Regions from separate parts of the Pseudomonas sp. NPDC088444 genome, predicted to be linked through region 1. Evidence: riboswitches for the same ligand, from Rfam matches in the RefSeq annotation. Region 1 holds a riboswitch; the other holds the start of a gene.
The links. Region 1 has a riboswitch for cobalamin ahead of cobW (cobalamin biosynthesis protein CobW). Riboswitches for the same ligand answer to the same signal wherever they lie in the genome.
Positions count from the first base shown of each region.

Region 2: another riboswitch for cobalamin. It lies ahead of cobO (cob(I)yrinic acid a,c-diamide adenosyltransferase); the one in region 1 lies ahead of cobW (cobalamin biosynthesis protein CobW).

Region 1 covers NZ_JBJDNK010000012.1:141,057-148,207, forward strand. Annotated here, with positions in the region: gene cobN (cobaltochelatase subunit CobN) at 1-1,899, opposite strand, end outside; gene cobW (cobalamin biosynthesis protein CobW) at 1,903-2,967, opposite strand; cobalamin riboswitch at 3,088-3,309, opposite strand; gene ACI2KB_RS23090 (response regulator) at 3,361-3,771, opposite strand; partial or broken gene ACI2KB_RS23095 (ATP-binding protein) at 3,766-5,058, opposite strand; gene ACI2KB_RS23100 (formate/nitrite transporter family protein) at 5,527-6,354, shown strand; gene moaA (GTP 3',8-cyclase MoaA) at 6,431-7,151, shown strand, end outside.
Region 2 covers NZ_JBJDNK010000013.1:111,227-118,377, forward strand. Annotated here, with positions in the region: gene ACI2KB_RS23860 (NAD-dependent deacylase) at 1-396, shown strand, start outside; gene ACI2KB_RS23865 (C40 family peptidase) at 463-1,152, shown strand; gene ACI2KB_RS23870 (C40 family peptidase) at 1,248-1,787, shown strand; cobalamin riboswitch at 1,880-2,074, shown strand; gene cobO (cob(I)yrinic acid a,c-diamide adenosyltransferase) at 2,180-2,791, shown strand; gene ACI2KB_RS23880 (cobyrinate a,c-diamide synthase) at 2,801-4,099, shown strand; gene bluB (5,6-dimethylbenzimidazole synthase) at 4,197-4,847, shown strand; gene cbiB (adenosylcobinamide-phosphate synthase CbiB) at 4,844-5,752, shown strand; gene cobD (threonine-phosphate decarboxylase CobD) at 5,745-6,749, shown strand; gene ACI2KB_RS23900 (cobyric acid synthase) at 6,773-7,151, shown strand, end outside.

The DNA.
Region 1 (7,151 bases):
CGCCTCGTAATACTCGTCGGCCAGCAGCTCCAGATTGCGCAGCGGACCGTAGGTTTCGGCCCGAGTCAGCGGCGGCATCAAGTGATCGATGATCACCGCCTGCGTACGACGCTTGGCCTGCGCACCCTCGCCCGGATCGTTGACGATGAACGGGTAGACGTTCGGCAGCGGGCCAAGGATCGCGTCCGGCCAGCACTGCTCGGACAAACCGACGCCCTTGCCCGGCAGCCACTCCAGGTTGCCGTGCTTGCCGACATGAATCAGCGCATGGGCGCCGTAGCAGCGACGCAGCCAGAAATAGAACGCCAGATAGCCATGGGGCGGCACCAGATCCGGGTCGTGGTACACCGCGCTGTGATCGACGTGATACCCCCGCGCCGGTTGAATGCCGACGAAGGTCAGGCCAAAGCGCAGCCCGGCGATCATCATCCGGCCATTGCGGCACATTGGATCGTTATGCGGCAAACCCCAGCGCTCGATCACCGCATTGCGATTGGCTTCTGGCAACGCGTCAAACGCCGCGAGGTACTCGTCCATCGCCAGGCTTTGGTGGCACGGGCGTTGATCGAGGCTGTCGGGATCATTGGTGACACCGCCGAGCAAGCCGTGAATCAACGCCGTGCCGCTTTCCGGCAGCCCCTCGACGGGGTAGCCCTCATCCTGCAACGACCTGAGAATGTTCAGGGCCGCCGCCGGGGTGTCGAGCCCTACGCCATTGCCGATGCGGCCATCACGGGTCGGGTAGTTGGCCAGAATCAGCGCCACACGCTTGTCGGCATTGGCCGTGCGCGCCAGCAGCACCCAGCGCCGCGCCAACTCGGCGACGAAATCCATGCGCTCGGGCTGGGCGCGGTAGCACACCACGTCGGACTGGCTGCGCTCGCTGCGCCAAGCCAGGTCCTTGAAGCTGATCGGCCGACTGATGATGCGCCCGTCCAGCTCGGGCAGCGCGATGTGCATCGCCAGGTCGCGCGCGCCCAATCCTTGTTCGCTGGCCTGCCAGCCCGGTTCGTTGTCCTGGGCACAGATCGCCTGGATCACCGGGATATTTCGACGAAACGGTCGTAAATGCGGTGCCTCGGGCGTCGACTGGGCAAAACCGGTGGTGTTCAGGATGATTTCGCAGTCGACCTCATCCATCCAGTCCTGCACGGCATCGAGACAGGCAGGCTCTTTGAGGCTGGCGACAGCGATGGGTAACGGATTCAGCCCTTGGGCCATCAGTCGTTCGCAGAACACGTCGATGAACGCGGTGTTGGCCGCCTGCAAGTGCGAGCGATAGAAGAGCACAGCGGCCACGGGTTGACTGGCGTGCCATTCAACCTGCCAGTCGCTGAGCGATGCATTGCCCTTGCGCGGGTGATAGATCGCCACGCGGGGCAACGCCTGCGGCTCGCCCCAGGGGTACTCGCGCCCTAGCCACCGACTGGCCAGACAATTGAAAAGCTGCAAGGCGTTGTGCTTGCCGCCTTGGCGAAGGTAATGCCAGAGGCGCTCGCGGTCTTGCGCAGGTTCGGTGCTCAGGTCGCTGAGTTCAGGGTCCGGACGGTCATCACCGGGCACCAGAATCAGCTTGATGCCACGCGCGGCCAGTTCCACCAGGCGCTCCACGCCGTAGCGCCAATAACCGATCCCGCCGTGCAGCGAAATCAGAATGATCTTGGCATGACGCAGCACCTCGTCGACGTACAAATCGACCGAAGCGTGGTTCTGCACCTGCATGGGGTTGGCCAGGCGCAGACTGGGGTAATCGTCCGGCAACTGCTGCGCGGTCTCCGCGAGCAGCGCCAGATGGGAGTCACCGCTGCACAAAATAACCAGATCGGCAGGGGTCTGACCGAGGTCCGCGATGCTGTCGTCGGGGACGAAGCCACCGGGCTGGGTGCGCAGCAAATGCATGGGTTAACCCTGAATGGCTTCGCGCAGTTGGGCTTCGAGCACGGCGGCGTCCAGGTCCTGGCCGATCAGCACCAGACGGCTTTCGCGGGCCTCGTCGGCCTTCCAGGCGCGGTCGAAGTGCTTGTCGAAGCGCGTGCCGACGCCTTGCACCAACAGGCGCATTGGCTTGCCCGGAATCGCCACGAAGCCTTTGACCCGCAAAATGCCGTGCTGCACCACCGCCTGAGTCAGCGCATCAAGCAACAAGGCTTCGTCGGCTTGCGGCAGGGAGATGGAAATCGAATCGAAGGCGTCATGATCGTGATCGTCGTGGTCATCGCCATCGTGATGGTCGTGATGAGTCTTGCGACCATCGATGTGCACTTCGGACTCTGCACCCAGGCCCAGCAATACGCTCAACGGCAACTGCCCTTTGCTGGCCTCGATGACTTTCACCGCAGGTGGCAGTTCTTCCGCGACCTCGGCACGCACAGCAGCCAGTGCATCGGCGTCCAGCATGTCGGCTTTGTTGAGGATGACCAGGTCGGCGCTGGCCAGTTGGTCGGCGAACAGCTCATGCAATGGCGACTCGTGGTCCAGGTTTGGGTCGAGCTTGCGCTGGGCGTCCACTTGATCCGGGAAAGCTGCGAATGTACCGGCCACGACGGCCGGGCTGTCGACCACCGTGATCACCGCGTCGACGGTGCAGGCGTTGCGGATTTCCGGCCACTGGAAGGCTTGAACCAGCGGCTTTGGCAGGGCCAGACCGGAGGTTTCGATGAGGATGTGATCCAGATCGCCGCGACGGGCGACCAGTTCCTGCATCACCGGGAAGAACTCTTCCTGAACGGTGCAGCACAGGCAACCGTTGGCCAACTCGTACACGCGACCGGTGGCCTCTTCCTCGGTGCAACCGATGGTGCATTGCTTGAGGATTTCGCCGTCGATGCCCAACTCGCCGAACTCGTTGACGATCACCGCGATGCGACGCCCTTCGGCGTTGTCGAGCATGTGGCGCAGCAGCGTGGTCTTGCCCGAGCCGAGAAAGCCGGTGACGATGGTGACGGGAAGTTTGGCCAGTGATTTCATGGTTGCCCTCAGGCGCAGCGGCGGGCAAACAGGACGAGAACTGCAAGGCCGTCGCAGTCGACAGGCAAGCCGTTCGATTCGCCACCGGATCACCCCGCCCGGTTGTAATGAGAATACGTGGACGTGACGTCCGTTCGAGGCAGGTCTCCTGGCTCACGGTGGCGAATCGGCTGGCGGTTGCCAGTGATCACGCATTCATCGCGCCTTCCCGCTCGCGCAGTGGCTGTGCAATGAACATGACCGTTTACAGTTGCGGGGGCAGCTGTGGCTTGTACCACATTCCCTTCTTAGCGCCGACGCCTTGACAGAGCGGATCGGCGAACCTCAAGTGCGCAAGGCTACGCAGTGGCTTGACGAAGGTCAATGCGCAAGCGGAGCGAACCCGGCGCACCGCTAGTGCAATAACGCTTCAATCCCTTCGACCAGGCATTGCAGACTCACGGGCTTGTGCAGCACCACGGCGTCCGCTTGGCATTCAGCGCGCACCGATTCCAGGTCCGCATGGCCGGTGAGCAGCAAAATGGGCAGACCGGGCCTGATTTCCCGCAACACCCGAGACAACGCCACCCCGCTGAAATCTCCCATCGCGCAATCGCTGACCACGATATCCGGCGCGCGCTGGCGAATGGATTCGATCGCCTCAAAGCCACTGGACACCGACGCCACTGAATAACCTGCGTCGACCAACAGATGGGTCATGACCTCGCGCAAAGAAGCGTCATCGTCGACCAACAGCACGTTCGCACGGCTGGCCGGGATTTCGGCGCTGGCTTGCCCGGACGTCTGCACGATTGACTCATTCACGCCATCGCGAACCCTCAGCAGCAGGGTCACGGTGGTGCCACCGGCCATACCGCAATGGAGGGAAACGGTGCCACCCGCCTGCGCGGCAAAGGCTGACACCTGCGACAACCCCAGCCCGGTGCCCTTCCCCGCCTGTTTGGTTGTGAAGAAAGGTTCGAAGACCTGCCGGGCGATGGCTTCCGGAATGCCTGGCCCGTCATCTTCGACCGTCAATTGCAGGTACAGCCCATCGGCCAACGACTCATGCTCGGTCAGGGCCACCAGCGAAGTCGCCACACGAATGCTGCCCGCACCGCTCATCGCATCTCGCGCGTTGACCAGCAGATTGAGCACTGCGGCCTCCAGTTGCGTGGCATCGCACAAAACCAGCGCCGGCGCAGGCTCCAGTGCGAAGCGAAGGCTGACGTCCGGACTCAGGACACGGCCGAACAGCTCTTCGAGGTTGCGCAGTTGAGCGCTGACATCCAGCAACCTTAACGCCGATGAGTCCTCCCGCGTGAATGCCAGCAGTTGTGCGATCAGCGAAGCGCCCTTGCTCACCGCCTGAAGGCCCACCGAGGCCCAGCGGCGGACATCCGCGGGTTTTTCCGCCTTGCGTTCGACGAATTGCAGGCTGGCACTGATCGCCTGCAGCAGATTGTTGAAATCATGGGCGATGCCGCTGGTGAGCTGACCGATGGACGAAATCCGCTGGCTTTGACGCAGTCCGGCATGGACGTGCTGGTCATCGCCCAGCGCGTCGATAACCTTGCGACTCAAGCTGCGGGTCTGCTCGTCTTTCAAAAGGCTGAACTCACGCAACTGCATCAGCGCCGAGGTTTGCCGGGCCAGGGCTTTCAACGCAGACACCTGCCGAGCGTCCAGTGTGCGGGGCATCCTGTCGATGACGCACACGGTGCCCAACACGAACCCTTGATCCGTCACGATGGGCGCCCCGGCATAGAACCGTATGAACGGCTCGCCCAGCACCAACGGATTGTGGGTGAAGCGTTCATCCTGAGTGGCGTCCTCGACGATCAGCAATTGGTCGGGCTCAAGAATCGCGTGGGCACAGAACGCTTGGTCGCGGTGGGTTTCGCGCACTGGCAGGCCAACGCACGCCTTGAACCACTGGCGCTCTCGGTCGATCAGCGAGACGAGCGCGATGGGCGTGGCGCAAATCGTCGACGCCAGCGCAACGATGTCGTCGAAAGCCCGCTCCGGAAGGCTGTCCAGAATATGCAGACTCTCCAGTGCCTGGATACGTCGGGCTTCGTCAAGCGGTAGCGGCGCGGGGCGATGGGTCATGGGTTCACGCTGATCGGGGAAGTCTGGCGGGCGGCGGTACGGGATATCCGATCAATATTCGAGCAGCGGGTTCCGTACCGGATCGCATCATGCCCATTCGCCGCCAGTGCTGGCAAACCGGAGAAGTTCGGGGTCGATCCGTCGGCCACTCAGTGATTGATTCGACAGGCGCCATCGGTCGCGGAAAAAACAGCGCGCCCCTTTCGATAGAGCGCATCGATGAATTCATCGGAACAAGCGATTGGACGCTCTAGCATCGGATCGGTAGCTTGCTCATCAACTGAGTACGTCTTTTTCGACGTTTCTGCGATGCGACCTGAAGTCGCACACCAACACCCTCAAATGGATTGGCGCCGTGCCCGCTGGCACGTTCGCGCATCAAGACCGGACGCTTGACCCCATCATTAATCGTTGCCTGACATGCGACCTCGTGTCGTGTTGTCGGCCATTGCGTGCGAGTTTGAAAACATGTCCATCAATACGCCCCAACAGATCGCCGAGATCACCATCGAAGCCGGGGTCAAGAAATCGCACTTGCCGATCGCCTCGATCCTGGTGCTGGGTTTCCTGGCCGGTGCCTTTATCGCATTGGGTTTTCTGCTGGACATCCACGTCAGCACCATGATTCCAGGTTCGTGGGCCTCGTTCGGCAACCTGCTGGGCGCGGCCGTGTTCCCGATTGGTCTGATCCTGACCATCCTGGCGGGCGGTGAATTGCTCACCGGCAACATGATGAGCCTGCCCACTGCGTTGTTCGCCGGGCGCATCACGCTGGGTGCTGTCGCCCGCAACTGGGCACTGGTGACCTTTGCCAACCTGATGGGCGCGCTGTTCATCGCCTACTTCTTTGGCCACGTGCTGGGCCTCACCGAAGGCGCCTATCTGGCCAAGACCGTGGCCATCGCCAAAGCCAAGGCCAGCGCCGATTTTGGTCAGGCATTCATCTCCGGCATCGGCTGCAACTGGCTGGTGTGCCTGGCGGTCTGGCTGTCGTTCGCCAGCAAGGACGTGACCGGCAAGATCATCGGCATGTGGTTCCCGATCATGGCATTCGTGGCCATCGGCTTCCAGCACGTGGTGGCCAACATGTTCGTGATTCCTGCGGCGATATTTGCCGACGCGTTGAGCTGGGGCGACTTCATCGAGAACTTCTGCGCCGTGTTCCTGGGCAACGCGGTGGGGGGTGCAATTTTCGTCGGTCTGGCGTATTACGTGTCTTATTCGAAGGCCGCACAGGCCTCACTGACCGGTGAAAACGCTGCTTCTGCCGAACAACCGGTCAGCCAGAAGATTTAACGATTCAGCGGCGAGCTTCGCCCTTCGTGAAGCACGCCATGAGCCTCTGCCACGCAACACGCTGCCGAGAACACACATGTCGAACCGGGTCCTGATTGACGGGTATTCACGCAAAGTCGATTACGTTCGGATGTCAGTGACTGATCGCTGCGACTTTCGCTGCGTGTACTGCATGGCCGAGGACATGACGTTCCTGCCACGCCAACAGATTCTCTCCCTCGAAGAAATCCAGCAAATCGCCGAGCGCTTCGTGGCGTTGGGCACGAAAAAGATTCGTCTGACCGGTGGCGAGCCGCTGGTGCGCGCCGGGATCGTCGGGTTGTGCAAAAACATCGCCGCCCTGCCCGGTCTGCGCGAACTGTGCATGACCACCAACGGTTCGCAACTGGAAAAACTCGCCGCCCCTTTGTTCGAGGCAGGACTCAAGCGCCTGAACATCAGCCTCGACAGCCTCGACCCCGCCCGTTTCAAGGAGCTGACCCGTACAGGGGATTTGAACAAGGTCATCGCCGGAATCGACGCGGCAAACGCGGCCGGATTCACCCACACCAAACTCAACTGCGTGGTGATGCAGGGCCGCAACGATCACGAGATCAATGACCTGGTGGCCTTCGCCATCGATCGTGGCCTGGACATCACGTTCATCGAAGAAATGCCGTTAGGCATTATCAGTGAACACAGCCGCGCCGAGTCGTTTTTCTCCAGTGAACAGGTGCGCGAGCGCATTGCCGAGCGTTACACCCTGGTCAACTCCGCCGAGTCGACCCAAGGTCCGTCGCGCTACTGGCGGCTGGCGG
Region 2 (7,151 bases), on a different contig from region 1:
ATTCATGGGCAGATGGCGCCGCTCTACTGTCAGTCTTGCAGCGCGCAAGACCCACATCTGAGCGCTCACCTGCTACGGCCGCTTCCACCGTTGTGCGCGCAGTGCCATGGCGTACTGAGACCGCCGGTCGTCTTGTTCGAGGAAATGTTGCCTGAGCTGGCATTGAATATGCTGTGTGAAGAGATGGCGAAAGGCTTTGATGCTGTGCTCAGCATTGGAACCACCGCCAGCTTCCCGTATATTCACGAGCCGATGCTGCGCACGCGGGTCACGGGAGGCTTTACTGCCGAGATCAATCCGTCGCCGACCGATCACTCCAGGCATATGGACGCATTTATGAAATGCCGAGCCTTAGATGTCATGGAGTCACTGGTAAGTCACATTTGTGTCGATTGAATTTGCAAATGATGACGATAGAGGGCATAGTCTCGGCTTCTTTACACATTAGCCACGGTCGTGCCCATGCTAAATCGCTTCGCACCCCTCGTGCCTCTCGCACTCGTTACCCTGCTGTTCGGCTGTGCGGCCCAGATGCCAGCGTCGCAACAACAGGCGCAGAATCCACAGTTCAAGGACTCTGCCACTGCACAATCCGCTAACCGTGCCGGTTATTCGACTTCCGTTCTGGACGACGAAATCGCCACCGAAGACGAACTTTCCCAGTTCGCTGACAACAAGCCTTACCAGTTGCCAGTGCTGGCTGACAGCATTCTGGAACGTGGCAAGTCGTTGATCGGCACTCGCTATCGTTTCGGCGGCACCTCCACCACGTCCGGTTTCGATTGCAGTGGCTTCATCGGCTACCTGTTCCGTGAAGAAGCGGGCATGAGCCTGCCGCGTTCTTCTCGCGAGATGATCAATATCGATGCCCCGCTGGTCAAGCGTAATGATCTCAAGCCGGGCGATCTGCTGTTCTTCAGCACGGCGGGCCGTGGTCGTGTGAGTCACGCCGGCATCTATTTGGGTGATGACCAGTTCATCCATTCCAGCAGCCGTCGCAGTGGTGGCGTGCGCGTCGACAGTCTCGATGACGCTTACTGGGCCCGTACCTTCATCGAAGCCAAGCGCGCGTTGGCCATGGCACCTTCCAAGGTCCCGGAAACGACGACTGCTATGACCTCGACTACACTCAAGCGCCAACATCGTAAGTAACCGTTTTTACCGGGGGTGCAACCGGGGAAACCCCGATTGCACCCAGCCCCGGCTCCCGGCAGAGTAAGCCGCATCCTAAAAAGGTTGTTGTGTTTATGTCGTACACGGTTCGCCTGGCTGTTGCTTCACTGGCTGCATTGCTGGCCGCTTGTTCCAGCAATCCTCCGCCATCCCCGCCCAAGGTCGTTTCCAGGCCTGTCATTTCCGCTCCCCCTCAATTTTCTTCGCCTGTCGCCGATGACGTGCTGTTGCGTGCCATCGGGCTGGTGGGTACGCCTTATCGGTGGGGTGGCAACACGCCGGATTCCGGATTCGATTGCAGTGGCCTGATTGGCTACGTTTACCGCGATGCTGCAGGCATCACGCTGCCGCGCTCGACCCGCGAAATGATCACCTTGCGCGGTCCGGACATCGACCGCAGCCAGTTGCAGACTGGTGATCTGGTGTTCTTCGCCACGGGTGGCGGTTCGAATGTCAGCCATGCCGGGATCTACGTCGGCGAAGGACGTTTCGTTCATGCGCCTGCCACCGGTGGCACGGTCAAGTTGGACAGCCTCGATAAACCGTATTGGCAGAAAGCCTGGTTGAACGCCAAGCGAGTGATTCAGCCTTCCAATCTGGCGCGCAGTAACTGACTTCTTAAGAGCGTTTTGTCTGTTTGCTGTTTCCCGGCCAGCAGCCAATGACCCACGTCTCTTAGATTGACGCTCGCCAGTCAACCCTCTAACCTTCGCCGATTGTTTCAGGTGCCCGCAAAGGGTGAAACAGGGAAGCCGGTGCGAACGCGTTGCGATCCATCCCGGCACTGCCTCCGCAACGGTAAATGAGCCAAGGCCCGCACGATGCCACTGTGTTCGATGAACATGGGAAGGCGCGCGGCTTTTCATGAGTCCGGAGACCGGCCTGATCCATCCAACAGCATCACGGAGGGCGATGCTCTGCGCAGGCTCGACGTGTTTCGATGCCTGCTGTCAGTCCTTGTCTGCGCCCTCCGTTTGCCACACCTGCCCTCAAGCGGAGAGCTGAGATGAGCGAATCCCTCGAACGTGACGAACGCCACCTGGCGCGCATGCAGCGCAAAAAGGCGGTGATGGACGAACGCATTGCCAGCGCCCCCAATGAGTGCGGCCTGGTACTCGTACTGACCGGTAACGGTAAAGGCAAAAGCAGCTCGGCATTTGGCATGCTGGCGCGGGCCATGGGCCATGGCATGCAGTGCGGCGTGGTGCAATTCATCAAAGGCCGCAACGCCACGGGCGAAGAGCTGTTCTTCCGCCGTTTCCCCGAGCAAGTGCGTTACCACGTCATGGGCGAAGGCTTTACCTGGGAAACTCAGGACCGCCAGCGCGACATCGCCGCCGCGCAGGCCGCCTGGGCGGTGACTCAGGAACTGCTGCGTGATTCTTCGATTGGCCTGGTGATCCTCGACGAACTGAACATCGCCCTCAAGCACGGCTACCTTGATCTGGACCAGGTGCTCAGCGACTTGCAAGGCCGTCCACCGATGCAGCATGTGGTCATTACCGGGCGTGGCGCCAAACAGGAATTGATCGACCTGTCCGACACCGTCTCCGAGATCGGTGTGGTCAAGCACGCGTTTCAGGCCGGTATCAAGGCGCAGAAGGGCATCGAGCTGTGAGCTGCACCTATGAATGAAGCCGCTCGCCAATGCCCCGCCGTCCTGATCGCCGCACCTGCGTCGGGTCAGGGCAAGACCACTGTCACCGCCGCCCTCGCACGTTTGCATCGCAATCAGGGGCGTAACGTGCGCGTGTTCAAATGCGGGCCGGATTTTCTCGACCCGATGATTCTCGAACGCGCCAGTGGCAACCCGGTGTACCAACTGGACATGTGGATGGTCGGCGAGGCGGAAAGTCGTCGTTTGCTGTGGGAAGCGGCGGCTGAAGCCGATCTGATTTTGATCGAAGGTGTGATGGGCCTGTTCGATGGCACGCCATCCAGTGCCGATCTGGCCCGGCGTTTCGGTGTGCCGGTGCTGGGGGTGATTGATGGCACGGCCATGGCGCAAACCTTCGGCGCTCTGGCGCTGGGTCTTGCACGTTATCAGCCGGATTTGCCGTTCGCAGGCGTGCTGGCCAACCGAGTGGGCACGGTGCGTCATGCGCAATTACTCGAAGGCAGCCTGACCGAAGGGTTGCGCTGGTACGGGGCGCTCTCGCGGGAGACCGGCATCGAATTGCCGAGCCGTCATCTGGGACTGGTACAAGCCAGTGAGTTGAACGATCTGGACGCGCGTCTCGATGCTGCCGCTGAAGCGTTGGCCAGTACCTGCGATTCTGCGCTGCCTCCCGCTGTGACGTTCGAAGCGCCCGACATCGTGGCAGCCGAACCTTTGTTGGCGGGCGTGCGCATTGCCGTCGCCCGCGACGAGGCCTTTGCGTTCACCTACGGCGCCAGCCTCGATCTGCTGCGTGCAATGGGCGCTGAATTGCTGTTTTTCTCCCCGATCCGCGATAGCGCGTTGCCGCAAGCCGATAGCCTCTACCTGCCCGGTGGCTACCCCGAGTTGCATCATCTGGCTTTGGGGCAGAACCATTCGATGGTCCAGGCCATTCGTACTCACCACGCGGCGGGCAAGCCGCTGCTGGCCGAGTGCGGCGGCATGCTCTATCTGTTGAACGCCTTGACGGATGTAGACGGTCGGCGCGCCGAACTGGTGGGTTTGCTCGACGGTGAGGCCGTCATGCAAAAGCGCCTCGCTGCATTGGCGTTGCAGTCAGTGGCGTTGCCGGAAGGCACGTTGCGCGGGCACACCTATCATCATTCGCTGACCAGCACCGGCCTGACCCCGATCGCCCGTGGCATCAGCCCCAATGGCGGGCGTGGCGCCGAAGCGGTGTATCGCGACGGGCGAATGACTGCTTCGTACGTGCATTTCTACTTCCCGTCAAACCCACAGGCGATGGCGGCGCTGTTTTTGCCATGAATAGCCTTTCACCCGCCGCTCCTGGAATCATGGCTCACTTCCGTTGTTGGAACACATTCCCTTGTGGGAGCGCAAGAAGTGACTCCGCAGGTGCGCTATGACTGACCACGCCTTCAGCGACGAGGAGCGCGCCGCCGTTTACCGGGCCATTGCCGAACGCCGGGACATGCGGCACTTCAGCGGTGGTTCGGTTGCCCCGGAGCTTCTTGCACGCTTGCTGGAAGCGGCCCACCACGCGCCGAGTGTCGGCCTGATGCAGCCTTGGCGGTTCATTCGCATCAGCGATCGCTCGGTGCGCGAGCAGATTCAGGCGCAGGTCGAAGAAGAGCGCATCCGCACCGCCGAAGCGCTGGGCGAGCGCTCCGATGATTTCATGAAGCTGAAGGTCGAAGGCATCAATGACTGTGCTGAGGTGCTGGTCGCGGCGTTGATGGACGATCGCGAAAAACACATTTTTGGCCGTCGCACCTTGCCGGAAATGGACATGGCCTCGCTGTCCTGCGCGATCCAGAACCTGTGGCTCGCCGCCCGCGCCGAAGGGCTGGGCATGGGCTGGGTGTCGCTGTTCGATCCTCAGGCGCTGGCCGATTTGCTGAAGATGCCAAGCGGTTCAAAACCCTTGGCGATCCTGTGCCTGGGACCGGTCAAGGAATTCTACCCAGCGCCGATGCTGGTATTGGAAGGCTGGGCGCAGGCGCGTCCGCTGCAAGAGTTGGTCTTTGATAACACATGGGGAGTGAAGTCATGAGCGTGGCGTTATTGAGCGTCGCCGGGGTTGCGCTGGATGCGCTGCTGGGTGAGCCAAAACAAAACCACCCGCTGGTCGCGTTTGGCCGGTGTGCCGAGCGCATCGAACAGCGCTTCAACTCGGGCGGTCGCGGTTGGCGCAGCCATGGCGTCACCGCTTGGTTCATCGCGGTTATTCCTCTGACGTTGTTGGCCACTTTCCTCAGTTGGTTGCCGTATGTTGGCTGGCTGGTGGAGGTGCTCGCCCTGTATTGCGCCCTGGGTTTGCGCAGTCTGGGCGAGCACGTCGAACCGGTGGCGCAGGCGTTGCGCGGGGATAACATCGAAGAAGCGCGCCGTCGCGTGGGGTATCTCGTCAGCCGTCAGACCTCGGCGCTGGACGCCACTGAAGTCGCCCGCGCGGCCACCGAGTCGGTGCTGGAAAACGGCAGCGATGCGGTGTTTGCCGCGATCTTCTGGTTCGCCGTGCTCGGCGCGCCGGGCGTGGTGCTCTATCGCTTGAGCAATACGCTGGACGCCATGTGGGGCTACCGCAATGAACGTTTCGAGCGCTTCGGCTGGGCCGCAGCGAAAATCGACGACTTGCTCAACTACATTCCTGCGCGTCTAGTGGCACTGACCTACGCGCTGCTGGGCAAGACCCGGCTCGCGCTTCGCTGTTGGCGGACACAGGCGCCGAAATGGGACAGCCCGAATGCCGGGCCTGTCATGGCCTCTGGAGCGGGGGCGCTGGGTGTTGAACTGGGCGGCGCAGCGATTTATCACGGCGAGCTGCATCAGCGGCCGCAACTGGGCGACGGCGCTCCCGCCGACGCGAATTCCATCGATCGGGGTTGGCAACTGGTGCAGCGCGGGGTCTGGCTGTGGTTGCTGATTCTCTGTCTGGGGACTGAAATCTATGCTTGAGCACGGCGGGCGCTTGCGCGGGGCGGTGGCGAAGTACGGCATCGAACAGGCGGACTGGCTCGACCTGTCCAGCGGCATTTCGCCTTGGTCCTGGCCGATCCCGCCGATCCCCGAAGCGGCTTGGGCGCGTTTGCCGGAAACCGACGATGGGCTGGAGAACGCCGCCCGGGTTTATTACGGCGCCCCGGACGTGCTGCCAGTGGCCGGTTCTCAGGCCGCTATTCAAGCGCTGCCGCGTCTGCGGCAAACAGGCAAGGTGGGCGTGCTGTCGCCGTGTTATGCCGAGCACGCCGAGGCATGGCGCAGCAACGGCTTTCTGGTGCGTGAGGTGCTGGAGCATGAAATCGACCGCTTCATCGACGTCCTCGACGTATTGGTGGTGGTCAATCCGAACAACCCCACGGGGCTGAGCCTGACCCCGGCGCGCCTGCTGGAATGGCACGCACGGCTGGCACAGCGTGGCGGCTGGCTGGTTGTGGACGAAGCGTTCATGGACAACACGCCGCCGTTGAGTCTGGCCGCCGAAACCCAACGCCCCGGCCTGATCGTCTTGCGCTCGTTTGGCAAGTTCTTCGGTCTTGCGGGGGTTCGTTTGGGTTTCGTACTGGCCGAGTCGCGTTTTCTCAAAGTGCTCGCCAGACAGATTGGCCCTTGGTCAGTGAGTGGTCCTACGCGGATCCTCGGCCAAGTCTGTCTTGAGGATGTCGAAGGCCATCGATTGCAGCGCGAGCGTACGGAAAAAGCGTCGCGGCGGCTGGTGGACCTCTTGAGTCGTTTCGGTTTTGCCCCGCAAGGGGGCTGCGCGCTGTTTCAGTGGCTGATCACGCCGCTGGCCGCCGAGCTGTACGAATTCTGCGCACAACGGGGAATCCTCCTGCGCATCTTCTTGAACGAAGGATCGCATAACAGCAGCCTGCGCTTTGGTCTGCCCCGTGATAACGCCGACTGGCTGCGTCTGGAACAAGCGTTAAAAGCCTTTTCCGAGGAGCGTGCATGAACCCGCCAGAGCTGGGCAATACCCTGAGGGAGCAAGGCGCGACTCTGATGGTGCAAGGCACTACCTCGGACGCTGGCAAGAGCACGCTGGTGACCGCGCTGTGCCGTTGGTTGACTCGGCAAGGCGTGCGTACGGTGCCCTTCAAACCGCAGAACATGGCGCTCAACAGTGCCGTGACCACTGACGGTGGCGAGATTGGCCGAGCGCAAGCCGTGCAGGCTCAGGCGTGCGGCCTTGAGCCCCACACCGACATGAACCCGGTGCTGCTCAAACCCAACAGCGACACCGGCGCGCAGGTGATCATCCACGGCCGTGCCGTCACCACCATGAACGCCGTCGCCTATCACGATTACAAGGCCATTGCCATGCAGGCGGTGCTCGCCTCCCATCAGCGGTTGAGGG